Regions from separate parts of the Streptomyces sp. NPDC031100 genome, predicted to be linked through region 1. Evidence: riboswitches for the same ligand, from Rfam matches in the RefSeq annotation. Region 1 holds a riboswitch; the other holds the start of a gene.

Region 1 (6,004 bases):
GCGCATGCCCTCGGTGAGCTCGAGCTCCAGGCCGAAGGTGTTGCTCTCCTCGACGGTGATGACGCCTTCCTTGCCGACCTTGTCCATGGCCTCGGCGATCAGCTCGCCGATCTGGGTGTCGGCGGCGGAGATGGACGCGGTGGAGGCGATCTGCTCCTTGGTCTCGACGTCCTTCGCCTGCTCGAGGAGGGCGGCGGAGACGGCCTCCACGGCCTTCTCGATACCGCGCTTGAGAGCCATCGGGTTGGCGCCGGCGGCTACGTTGCGCAGGCCTTCCTTGACCAGGGCCTGGGCCAGGACGGTCGCGGTCGTCGTGCCGTCACCGGCTACGTCGTCCGTCTTCTTCGCGACTTCCTTGACCAGCTCGGCGCCGATCTTCTCGTACGGGTCCTCGAGCTCGATCTCCTTGGCGATGGAGACACCGTCGTTGGTGATCGTGGGGGCGCCCCACTTCTTCTCGAGGACGACGTTGCGGCCCTTGGGGCCGAGCGTCACCTTCACGGCGTCCGCGAGCTGGTTCATGCCGCGCTCGAGGCCGCGCCGCGCCTCCTCGTCGAACGCGATGATCTTGGCCATGTGAAGTGGTCCCTCCAGGACTGGGGGTGATTCCTTCGGACCGCGCCCGCGCCCGCGACGGACGGCTCGCCGACCTGTGGTTCCTTGCCCCACCTGGCCTGCGGGCCTCACCGACCCGGTCCTTCTTTGTCACTCTCACCTTCAGAGTGCTAACGCCAATGATTAGCACTCGGCACCCCCGAGTGCAAGCGCCTCGGGGGTGACGGAGGGGGTACTCAGCCGCGCGCGAACACGGGGGCGGCGGGCATGACGAAGGGCCCGCACCCCAGGAGGTACGGGCCCTTCGAAGATGAGCAGTAGAACGTCGCTGTCAGTCGACGCGTGCTTCAGCTGGTCGCCAGCCGGACCATGTCCGCCTGCGGGCCCTTCTGGCCCTGCGAGATCTCGAAGTCGACCCGCTGTCCCTCTTCCAGGGTGCGGTAACCGTCCATCTGGATCGCGCTGTAGTGGACGAAAACATCCGCACCACCGTCGACCGCGATGAAGCCGTACCCCTTCTCCGCGTTGAACCACTTGACGGTGCCCTGAGCCATGCCTAACTCCCCTATTACTGGCCCTTGCACAGATCCACACTTCGCGGACCCGGGTCAGACCTCACCCCCCATTGGTCGGGGGCGTGCGCCGGAACGCGTCGACCGCGGCTGAATGTATCTGTCCAACTGCCGTCTGCAACAGGTCAATCGGACGAGAATTCTGGACGAGCCCGGTCCGGAATCTGCCGAGAATTCGTCCGAATTCAGGGCAAGTCGGGCTCCACAAATGGCGCGAATGCCGCATATCGCCCGCACACTTTGGCTACTTCTCATCGGGGCGGACGGCATGTTTCCGAGGCTTGCGACCCGCAAGCCCGGAGCGCGTTCCCCAACTGTACCGCGCTCAATCACACAGAATTGCCCCCTCCGCTTCTCTCACGGAGGGGGCAATGGGATGAACATTCAGTGACCGGGGTTACCGAAGGTAATGATCGGTCATTCTGTCAGCCGCCGGCGACGGCCGGAATGATGGAGACACCGGCGCCGTCCGGGGTCGCGGTCTCCAGGCCCTGCTCGAAACGCACGTCGTCGTCATTGACGTACACATTGACGAACCGACGCAGCTTGCCCTGGTCGTCCAGCACGCGGGCGGCGATCCCGGTGTGGTTCTTCTCCAGGTCCGCGATGACCTCGGAGAGGGTCGCGCCCTCGGCGGCGACCTCGGCCTGGCCGCCGGTGTAGGTGCGCAGGATGGTGGGGATGCGAACGGTCACGCTCATGCGAGGCCAGCCTCTCGGAAGGAGTCCAGGGTCGGGCGGATGGTGGCGGTGAGGCCGGTGCCGGCCACCGCGTCGAGGGTCTTGAGGCCGTCACCCGTGTTGAGGACGACCGTGGTCAGGGACGGGTCCAGGACGCCGTTCTCGATCAGCTTCTTCGTCACGCCGACGGTCACACCGCCGGCGGTCTCCGCGAAGATGCCCTCGGTCCGGGCCAGCAGCTTGATGGCGTCGACGACCTGCTCGTCCGTCACGTCCTCCACCGCACCGCCGGTACGGCGCGCGATGTCGAGGACGTACGGGCCGTCGGCCGGGTTGCCGATGGCGAGGGACTTGGCGATGGTGTTCGGCTTCTGGGGGCGGACCACGTCGTGGCCGGCCTTGAAGGCCGTGGACACCGGCGAGCAGCCCTCGGCCTGCGCACCGAAGATCTTGTACGGCCTGTCCTCGACCAGACCGAGCTTGATCAGCTCCTGCAGGCCCTTGTCGATCTTCGTCAGCTGGGAGCCGGAGGCGATCGGGACCACGATCTGGTCCGGGAGCCGCCAGCCGAGCTGCTCGCAGATCTCGTACGCCAGGGTCTTGGAGCCCTCCGCGTAGTACGGCCGCAGGTTGACGTTGACGAAGCCCCAGCCCTCGCCGGCCGGGTCGCCGATCAGCTCGGAGCAGAAGCGGTTCACGTCGTCGTAGTTGCCCTCGATGCCGACGAGTTCACCGCCGTAGACCGCGGCCATGACGACCTTGCCCTGCTCCAGGTCGTGCGGGATGAACACGCAGGAGCGGAAGCCGGCCCGGGCGGCGGCGGCGCCGACGGCGCCGGCCAGGTTGCCGGTCGAGGAGCAGGAGAGCGTGGTGAAGCCGAAGGCGCGCGCGGCCTCCAGGGCCTGGGCGACCACCCGGTCCTTGAAGGAGTGCGTCGGGTTGCCGGAGTCGTCCTTCACGTACAGCCCGCCGGTGACACCCAGCTCGCGCGCCAGGTTGTCGGCCTTGACGAGCTTGGTCCAGCCGGGGTTGATGTTGGGCTTGTCGGCCACGTCGGCGGGGACGGGCAGCAGCGGCGCGTAACGCCAGATGTTCGCGGGGCCGCCCTCGATGCGCTTACGCAGCTCTTCGGTGTCGTACGCGGAGAAGTCGTAGGCGATCTCCAGCGGGCCGAAACACTCCTCGCAGGCGAACAGCGGCCCGAGGGGCACCCGGTGACCGCACTCGCGACAGCTCAGCGCCGCGGCGGGGCCGAGGTCTACGGTGGGATTGCTGGTGCTTGCAACTGTCTGCACAGCCATGGAGGCGAGGCCCTTTCTCCTCATCTTCCTCACGACGCATCTCGCCGTGAGACGGATTTGGCACCTTCCCTAGCCGGGAGCCTCGCTGGAGAACGAGAAACCGACTGGAGGGTTGCCGGGGCTTCATCGGGCCGTGTCCCTCTGCCCCTCTGGATGAGCGGTATGTAGTTGTCAACGCGTGGTTGACCCTCGACATGCGATGGTCATCGGCGTTGTTCAAGACTGTAACCGAAGGCCAGGACAGTTGAGATAGTCGTCCGAACCGCGAGACACGTGAGGAGCCGCTGACTGTGCTGGAAGAAGTCGAGCGCTGGCTGGCCACCCGCTCCTGGTCCGTGACCGATCGCCCGCTCCACCAGATCCTGGCGGCCAAGCAGCGCACGGGCCAGTCGGTCTCCGTCGTGCTGCCCGCGCTCAACGAGGAGGAGACGGTCGGCGACATCGTCGCAGTCATCCGTCACGACCTCATGGAGCAGGTCCCGCTGGTCGACGAGATCGTCGTCGTCGACTCCGGGTCCACCGACCGCACCTCCGCGGTGGCCGCCGCCGCGGGCGCGCGGGTCGTCCACCGCGACGACATCCTCCCCCGCATCCCGGCCGCCCCCGGCAAGGGCGAGGTGCTGTGGCGCTCGCTGCTGGTGACCCACGGCGACATCGTCTGTTTCATCGACGCCGACCTGAAGGAGTTCTCCTCCGACTTCGTCTCCGGCATCGTCGGCCCGCTGCTCACCGAACCGGACGTCGACCTGGTCAAGGCGATGTACGACCGTCCGCTCGCCGGCGCGGCGGGGCAGGGCGGCCGGGTCACGGAACTCATGGCCCGCCCGCTGCTCAACATGCACTGGCCGCAACTGGCCGGATTCGTGCAGCCGCTGGGCGGCGAGTACGCGGCCCGCCGCTCGCTGCTGGAGCAGCTGCCGTTCCCGGTGGGCTACGGCGTGGAACTGGGCATGCTGGTCGACGCTCTGCACCTCGTCGGCCTGGACGCCCTCGCCCAGGTCGACGTCGGCGTCCGCAAGCACCGGCACCAGGACGGCCAGGCCCTCGGCCGCATGGCCGCGGCGATCTACCGCACGGCCCAGCTCCGGCTGGCCCGCGGCCATCTCGTCCGCCCCTGCCTCACCCAGTTCGAGCGGGGTGAGGACGGGTTCGAGCCGCGCACCTATTCGGTGGACACCGAGGAGCGGCCGCCGATGGCGGAGATCGCGGAGTACGCGGCGCGCCGGGTGGCGTGAGGCGCGCGCGAGAACGGCTGTATACAGCCCCCTTCCGGGGCAGACCGTACGTTTGAGCGTTTCGGGGCCGGGCTAGGTTGAGGACCATGGCTTCCACCCACGGTGCTGACGTTCTGGTCGCGTCCAATCGCGGCCCGGTTGCGTACGAGGCCCTCGAGGACGGCTCGCTGCTCGCCAAACGGGGCGGCGGCGGGCTGGTCTCGGGGCTGTCGGCCATCGGTCCGGACACCAACGCGGTGTGGGTGTGCGCCGCGCTGGGCGGCGGCGACCGGGAGGCGGTACGGCGCGCGGGCGGCGGGCTGCTGCCGGCCGAGGAGACCGGCGGGCAGCGGGTGCGGATGCTCGACATCGACGCGACCGTGTTCTCCGACGCGTACAACGGCATCGCCAACTCGGTGCTCTGGTTCGTCCACCACATGCTGTACCAGACCCCGCTGGAGCCGATCTTCGACGCGGAGTTCCGGCGGCAGTGGGCGTCGTACGAGGCGTACAACCGCGCCTTCGCCGAGGCGCTGGCCGAGGAGGCGGCGGACGGCGCGGCGGTGCTCATCCAGGACTACCACCTGGCCCTCGCCCCCCGGATGCTCCGGCAGCTCCGTCCCGACCTGCGCATCGGCCACTTCTCGCACACCCCGTGGGCCCCGCCGGACTACTTCCGCCTGCTGCCCGACGACATCGCGGCCGAGCTGCTGAGCGGCATCCTGGGCGCGGACCGGGCCGCGTTCCTGACCCGGCGGTGGGCGGACGCCTTCACCGACTGCTGTCACGCGGTGCTGGGTCCCGGCATCCCGTCCGGGACCCGGATCGGGGTGCACGGGCTGGGGGCGGACGCGGACTTCCTGCGCGAGCGGGCGCACCGGCCGGACGTGGCCGAACGGATGGCCGCGCTGCGGGACGAGATCGGCGAGGGGCGCCGGACGATCGTCCGGGTGGACCGCACCGAGCTGTCCAAGAACATCGTGCGCGGCCTGCTGGCGTACCGGCAGCTGCTGGAGGACCACCCCGAGTGGCGCGAACGGGTCGTCCATCTCGCCTTCGCCTACCCGTCCCGGCAGGACCTCGCCGTCTACCGCGAGTACACGGCGGAGGTGCAGCGGGAGGCGGAGACGATCAACTCCGTGTACGGGACCGCGGATTGGACCCCCGTCATCCTCCACGTCAAGGACGACTTCGCCCGCTCCCTGGCCGCGTACCGGCTCGCGGACGTGGCGCTGGTCAATCCGATCCGGGACGGCATGAACCTGGTCGCCAAGGAGGTGCCGGTCGTCTCCGACGAGGGGTGCGCGCTGGTGCTGTCGCGGGAGGCCGGGGCGTACGAGGAGCTGGGCGAGGATGCGATCGGGGTGAACCCGTACGACATCGGGGGGACGGCGAGGGCGCTGCACACTGCGCTGAGCCTGCCGGCGGACGAGCGGGCGGAGCGGTCGAAGAGGTTGGCTGCCGCCGCTACCGGGTTGCCGCCTGCGCAGTGGTTCCTGGATCAGCTGCACGCACTCGACGACTAACCCAGGTGTGCCGCCAAGGAGCGGAGGAGGGCTACGACTCCCTCCGGGCCCTCCACCACCACGTCCGACCGTTCCGCCAGTTCGGTGACCTCGGTGCTGCCGCTGCAGACCAGGAGGCCGGGGGTGCCGTCGGAGCGGAGTTCGTCCACGACTGCG
Region 2 (6,004 bases), on a different contig from region 1:
TCGGAGAAGAACAAGAAGGACATCATCGCGTACCTGCACGCGATCAACAGCAGCGAGACGGAGCAGCCGGGCGGCATGGACCTGGGCGGCCTCGGGCCGGTCAGTGAGGGTCTGTTCGCGTGGGTCTTCGGCCTCGGCGCGCTGATCGTGGTAGCCGTCTGGGTCGCCGCTCGGACCGCAAAGGCCAAGAAGTCATGAGTAGCCAAGACATTCCAGAAGAGAACCTGCCTGCTGAGCAGGAGCACGCACACGTCGCCGTGAGCGTCGCGGACGAGGAGAACCCGTTCGCGGACCCGGGGCTGCCGCCCCACGAGCACCGGATCCAGGACATCGACGAGCGGGCCGCCAAGCGGTCCGAGCGCGTCGTCGCCCTGCTGTTCACGGTGTCGATGCTGGCCACCGTCGGCTTCATCGCCTCGTACGTGACGATCCCGCACGACAAGTCGATCTTCGTCTTCCCGATCGGGCACGTCAGCGCGCTGAACTTCGCGCTCGGTCTGACCCTCGGTACGGCGCTGTTCTGCATCGGCGCGGGCGCGGTCCACTGGGCCCGCACCCTGATGTCCGACGTCGAGGTCGCCGACGAACGTCACGCGATCGAGGCCTCGCCCGAGGTCCGGGCGAAGGTCCACGCGGACTTCAAGCAGGGCGCCAAGGAGTCGGCGATCGGCCGCCGCGGGCTGATCCGCACCACGATGTTCGGTGCGCTGGCCCTGGTGCCGCTCTCCGGCGTCATGCTGCTGCGCGACCTCGGTCCGCTGCCCGGCACCTCGCTGCGCCACACCCTGTGGGCCAAGGGCAAGCTCCTCGTGAACATGAACACGAACCAGCCGCTGCGTCCCGAGGACGTCGCCGTCGGTTCGCTGACCTTCGCCAAGCCCGAGGGCCTGGAGGAGCACGAGGAGAACTTCCAGAACGAGATCGCCAAGGCGGCCCTGATGATCATCCGGCTCCAGCCGGACAACATCAAGGACAAGCGCGAGCTCGACTGGTCGCACGAGGGCATCGTCGCCTTCTCGAAGATCTGCACCCACGTCGGCTGCCCGATCTCCCTGTACGAGCAGCAGACGCACCACGTGCTGTGCCCGTGCCACCAGTCCACCTTCGACCTCTCCGACGGTGCCCGAGTGATCTTCGGCCCCGCCGGTCACGCCCTGCCGCAGCTCCGCATCGGCGTGAACGACGAGGGTTACCTCCAGGCGCTCGGCGACTTCGAGGAGCCCGTCGGTCCTGCATTCTGGGAGCGCGGATGAGTACTGCATCGAACGAGGCCCGCTCTCGCGGGAAGGCACCGGCCGGCGAGCGGATCGCCGACTGGGCCGACGGCCGGCTCGGGATCTACTCCCTGGCCAAGGCCAACATGCGCAAGATCTTCCCCGACCACTGGTCGTTCATGTTGGGCGAGGTCGCGCTCTACAGCTTCCTCATCATCATCCTCACGGGTGTGTACCTGACGCTGTTCTTCCACCCGTCGATGAACGAGGTGGAGTACCACGGCTCGTACGTCCCGCTCCAGGGACAGCTGATGAGCGAGGCGTTCAGCTCGACCCTGCACATCTCCTTCGACGTGCGCGGTGGTCTGCTCATCCGGCAGATCCACCACTGGGCGGCGCTGATCTTCCTCGCGGCCATGTTCGTGCACATGATGCGCGTGTTCTTCACCGGCGCGTTCCGCAAGCCGCGTGAGATCAACTGGCTGTTCGGCTTCCTGCTGTTCGTCCTCGGCATGTTCACCGGCTTCACCGGTTACTCGCTCCCGGACGACCTGCTCTCCGGCACCGGTGTCCGCTTCACCGAGGGTGCGATCCTGTCCATGCCGATCGTCGGCACGTACATCTCGTACTTCCTCTTCGGCGGCGAGTTCCCGGGCCACGACTTCGTCGCCCGGTTCTACTCGATCCACATCCTGCTGCTGCCGGGCATCATGCTCGGCCTGGTGGTCGGTCACCTGATCCTGGTCTTCTACCACAAGCACACGCAGTTCGCGGGTCCCGGCAAGACCAACAAGAACGTCGTCGGCATGCCACTGCTGCCGGTGTACATGGCCAAGGCGGGCGGCTTCTTCTTCCTGGTCTTCGGTGTGATCGCGGCGATCGCCGCGGTGGCCCAGATCAACCCGATCTGGGCCATGGGCCCCTACCGGCCCGACCAGGTCTCCACCGGCGCCCAGCCCGACTGGTACATGGGCTTCGCCGAGGGTCTGGTCCGCTACATGCCGGGCTGGGAGATCAACTTCTGGGGTCACACGCTCGTCCTGGGCGTGTTCATCCCGCTGGTGCTCTTCGGCCTCGTGCTGGCGGCGATCGCGGTCTACCCGTTCATCGAGTCCTGGGTCACCGGCGACAAGAGCGAGCACCACATCCTGGACCGCCCGCGCAACGCCCCGACCCGTACGGCCTTCGGTGTCGCCTGGGTGACCGTGTACATGGTCGGCCTGGTCGGTGGTGGCAACGACCTCATCGCCACCCACTTCCACCTGTCGATCAACGACGTGACCTGGTTCGTCCGGATCTCCTTCTTCGCCGGACCGGTCCTCGCGTTCATCATCACCAAGCGGATCTGCCTCGGCCTGCAGCGCCGCGACCGCGACAAGGTGCTGCACGGTCGCGAGACCGGCATCATCAAGCGCCTGCCGCACGGTGAGTTCATCGAGGTCCACGAGCCGCTCAGCCAGGAGCAGCTGCACACCCTCACGGCTCACCACCAGTACGAGCCGGCCGAGATCGGCCCGACGGTCGACGAGAACGGGGTCGAGCGCAAGGTGAAGGCGTCCGAGAAGCTGCGCGTCAAGCTCAGCACCGCCTACTACGGCGAGGACAACCAGATCCCGAAGCCCACGGTCGACGAGTACAAGGAGATCACGAGCGGCCACGGCCACCACTGATCCCCGCGTCGCCACGCCACGGTAGAAGGGCCCCGTCCGGCTTACGGACGGGGCCCTTCGCCGTGTCCTGGCCTGGATAGGGTGGGACCACACGGTTCTACTACGACACCCAGGAGCGGCTATGAACGCTGTGACCCCCGCTGGAGGCGACACCGCGGCGGGCCGTTCCTGGCCCGCCCTGCTGAACGGACTGCTGGACGGCCGGGACCTGTCCGCCGACGACACGGCCTGGGCGATGGACCTGATCATGCGCGGGGAGGCGACCGACGCGCAGATCGCCGGATTCATGGTGGCGCTGCGGGCCAAGGGCGAGACGGTGGAGGAGATCACCGGCCTCGTGCGGACCATGTACGAGCACGCCAACGTGATCGAGGTGCCGGGCCCGGCCGTCGACATCGTCGGCACCGGCGGCGACGGCGCCAAGACGGTGAACATCTCCACGATGTCGTCGATCGTGGTCGCCGGTACGGGAGCGAAGGTCGTCAAGCACGGCAACCGCGCCGCGTCCTCCGCCTCCGGGTCCTCCGACGTCCTGGAGAAGCTCGGCATCAATCTGAACCTGACCCCGCAGCGGGTCGCCGAGGTCGCCGACGAGGCCGGCATCACCATCTGCTTCGCGGTGAGGTTCCACCCGTCGCTGCGGCATGTCGCCGCGGCGCGCGGCCAGCTGGGGATCCGTACGACCTTCAATGTCCTCGGTCCGCTGACCAACCCGGCCAAGGTGCGGGCCCAGGCCGTCGGGGTCGCCGACCCGCGCATGGCGCCGATCGTGGCCGGGGTCCTCGCCGAGCGCGGCAACTCCGCCCTGGTCTTCCGCGGCGACGACGGCCTGGACGAGCTGACGACCACCTCCACCTCCCGGGTGTGGGTGGTCCGGGACGGCAAGGTCACCGAGCAGTGCTTCGACCCGCGGGACGTCGGCATCGACCTCGTACCCGTGGACGCGCTGCGCGGCGCCGACGCGTCGTACAACGCGGAGGTGGCGCGGCGCGTGCTGGACGGCGAGAAGGGCCCCGTCCGGGACGCGGTGCTGCTGAACTCGGCGGCCGCCCTGGTGGCCCTCGAGCCGACCGAGGCCCCGCTGGCCGAGCAGCTCCGGGCCGGCATGGCCAAGGCGGCCGAGTCGATCGACTCGGGCGCGGCGAAGCGGACGCTGGAGCGCTGGGTGGCGGCCAGCAACAAGTAGCAGATCTGAGGTGCGGTCCCGCAATCCGGACAGGAGTTGCGGGACCGCGATCACTTCACGTACGTTCCTGTCCAGGTCATGAGTGACAGTCATGAGGCCCCGGCCGACTGTCCGGCAACCCTCCGTCCGTGGCGGGGTGCCCCGGGTGAAGACCAGGTCGTAGGCAGCGAGGTCTACGGCAAGCGCGGACCCCTCGAACACCACCAGGGGTCCTGGTCGTCGAGGGAGCCTTCTGTGAGCAAGCGAATGCGATAGGGCGTAGAGCCCCGCCTCCGCATACCCCTTTCACCTTTCTCCGTGCTTGAGCCGTATCTGCTCGCACGGTGATTCCTCTTGCTTCTCACAGGAGTTCGCCATGTCTGTCTCCACCGCTGCCTCCGCCCAGACCCTCTGTGCCCCGCTGCCCGTTCTGGGCCGGGATGTCACCGTCCCGCTCGTCACCGGCGGTGAAGTCACCTACGCCGCGCTCGACTACGCGGCCAGCGCCCCCGCCCTCCAGCGTGTCTGGGACGACGTGGCGGCCTACGCGCCGTACTACGGCAGCGTCCACCGCGGCGCCGGCTACCTCTCCCAGCTCTCCACCGACCTGTTCGAGAACGCCCGCCGCACGGTCGCCGAGTTCCTCGACTGCCGCGAGGCCGACCAGGTGATCTTCACCCGCTCGACCACGGACTCCCTGAACCTGCTCGCCCGCGCCCTCCCCGCCGACTGTCAGGTCTTCGTCTTCGAGACCGAGCACCACGCCTCCCTGCTGCCCTGGCAGGACGCCCGCGTCACCTACCTCAACGCCCCGCGCACCCCGCAGCAGGCCGTCGAGACCCTGGAGCGGGCCCTCGCCGACCGCGCCCCCCATGGTCCGGCCCTGGTCTGCGTCACCGGCGCCTCCAACGTCACCGGCGAGCTGTGGCCGGTGCGCGAGCTGGCCGCCGCGGCCCATGCGCACGGCGCCCGGATCGTCCTGGACGCCGCCCAGCTGGCCCCGCACCACCCGGTGTCGGTGAAGGACCTGGACGTCGACTGGGTCGCCTTCTCCGGCCACAAGCTGTACGCCCCCTTCGGCTCCGGCGTTCTGGCCGGCCGCGCCGACTGGCTGGTGGCGGCCGAGCCGTACCTCGCGGGCGGCGGCGCCAGCCGCAGGGTCACCCGGCGCGAGGACGGGGGAGTGGCCGTGGAGTGGCACGAGAGCGCCGCCCGCCACGAGGCCGGCTCCCCGAACGTCATCGGCGCCTACTCCATCGCCTCCGCCTGCAAGGCGCTGACGGAGGCCGGCTTCGACACCCTCGTGGCTCGCGAGCAGCACCTGATCTCCCAGGTCCGTGAGGGCCTCGCCGAGGTCCCCGAGGTCAGGATCCTCTCCCTCTTCGGCGACGACGCCCCGCGCGTCGGCGTCATCTCCTTCGTCGTCGACGGCTGGAACAGCTCCCACTTCGCCGCCGCCCTCTCCGCCGAGTACGGCATCGGCGTGCGCGACGGCCTCTTCTGCGCCCACCCCCTGGTCCGCACCCTCCTCGGCTCCGACCCCCAGACCCAGGGCGAATGCGGCGCCCCCGAGGCGGCCCCCGGCGAGAAGTCCCTGAACGCGATCCGCGTGAGCTTCGGCGCGGGCACACCCGACGAGCACGTGGAGCGCTTCGTCACGGCGGTGAAGGAACTGGTGACCGAGGGCGCGAAGTGGACGTACCGCACGGAGGAGGGCCGCTGCGTCCCCGCGGTGTGAGCTGCTGAATGCCTCGTGAGGCGGTCTTCAGTCGATCAGTTGTCCAACCCGATCGAGAAGGCCGCCTCGAGGTCGTGCTGCGAGTACGTCCGGAAGGCAACATGCGTGTCCGTGGCCTCGACGCCCGGAATCCTGCTGATCCGCCCCGGAATCACATCGGCCAGGTCATCGTGCCGCCGCACCCGAACCATAGCGATCAGGTCATACGTACCGGTGA

Evidence for each region. Region 1 has a riboswitch for S-adenosylmethionine ahead of thrC (threonine synthase). Riboswitches for the same ligand answer to the same signal wherever they lie in the genome.
Region 2: it holds a riboswitch for S-adenosylmethionine, as region 1 does, so the genes downstream of both, ACZ5DS_RS02085 (aminotransferase class V-fold PLP-dependent enzyme) here and thrC (threonine synthase) in region 1, are expected to answer to the same signal.

The regions. Positions count from the first base shown of each region.
Region 1 covers NZ_JBVIGN010000008.1:173,821-179,824, reverse strand. Annotated here, with positions in the region: gene groL (chaperonin GroEL) at 1-576, opposite strand, end outside; gene ACZ5DS_RS23425 (cold-shock protein) at 903-1,109, opposite strand; gene ACZ5DS_RS23420 (MoaD/ThiS family protein) at 1,553-1,828, opposite strand; gene thrC (threonine synthase) at 1,825-3,108, opposite strand; SAM riboswitch class I at 3,126-3,268, opposite strand; gene ACZ5DS_RS23410 (glucosyl-3-phosphoglycerate synthase) at 3,399-4,343, shown strand; gene ACZ5DS_RS23405 (alpha,alpha-trehalose-phosphate synthase (UDP-forming)) at 4,430-5,848, shown strand; gene otsB (trehalose-phosphatase) at 5,845-6,004, opposite strand, start outside.
Region 2 covers NZ_JBVIGN010000001.1:449,357-455,360, reverse strand. Annotated here, with positions in the region: gene qcrC (cytochrome bc1 complex diheme cytochrome c subunit) at 1-198, shown strand, start outside; gene qcrA (cytochrome bc1 complex Rieske iron-sulfur subunit) at 195-1,253, shown strand; gene qcrB (cytochrome bc1 complex cytochrome b subunit) at 1,250-2,884, shown strand; gene trpD (anthranilate phosphoribosyltransferase) at 3,006-4,070, shown strand; SAM riboswitch class IV at 4,145-4,261, shown strand; gene ACZ5DS_RS02085 (aminotransferase class V-fold PLP-dependent enzyme) at 4,426-5,787, shown strand; gene ACZ5DS_RS02080 (Lrp/AsnC family transcriptional regulator) at 5,823-6,004, opposite strand, start outside.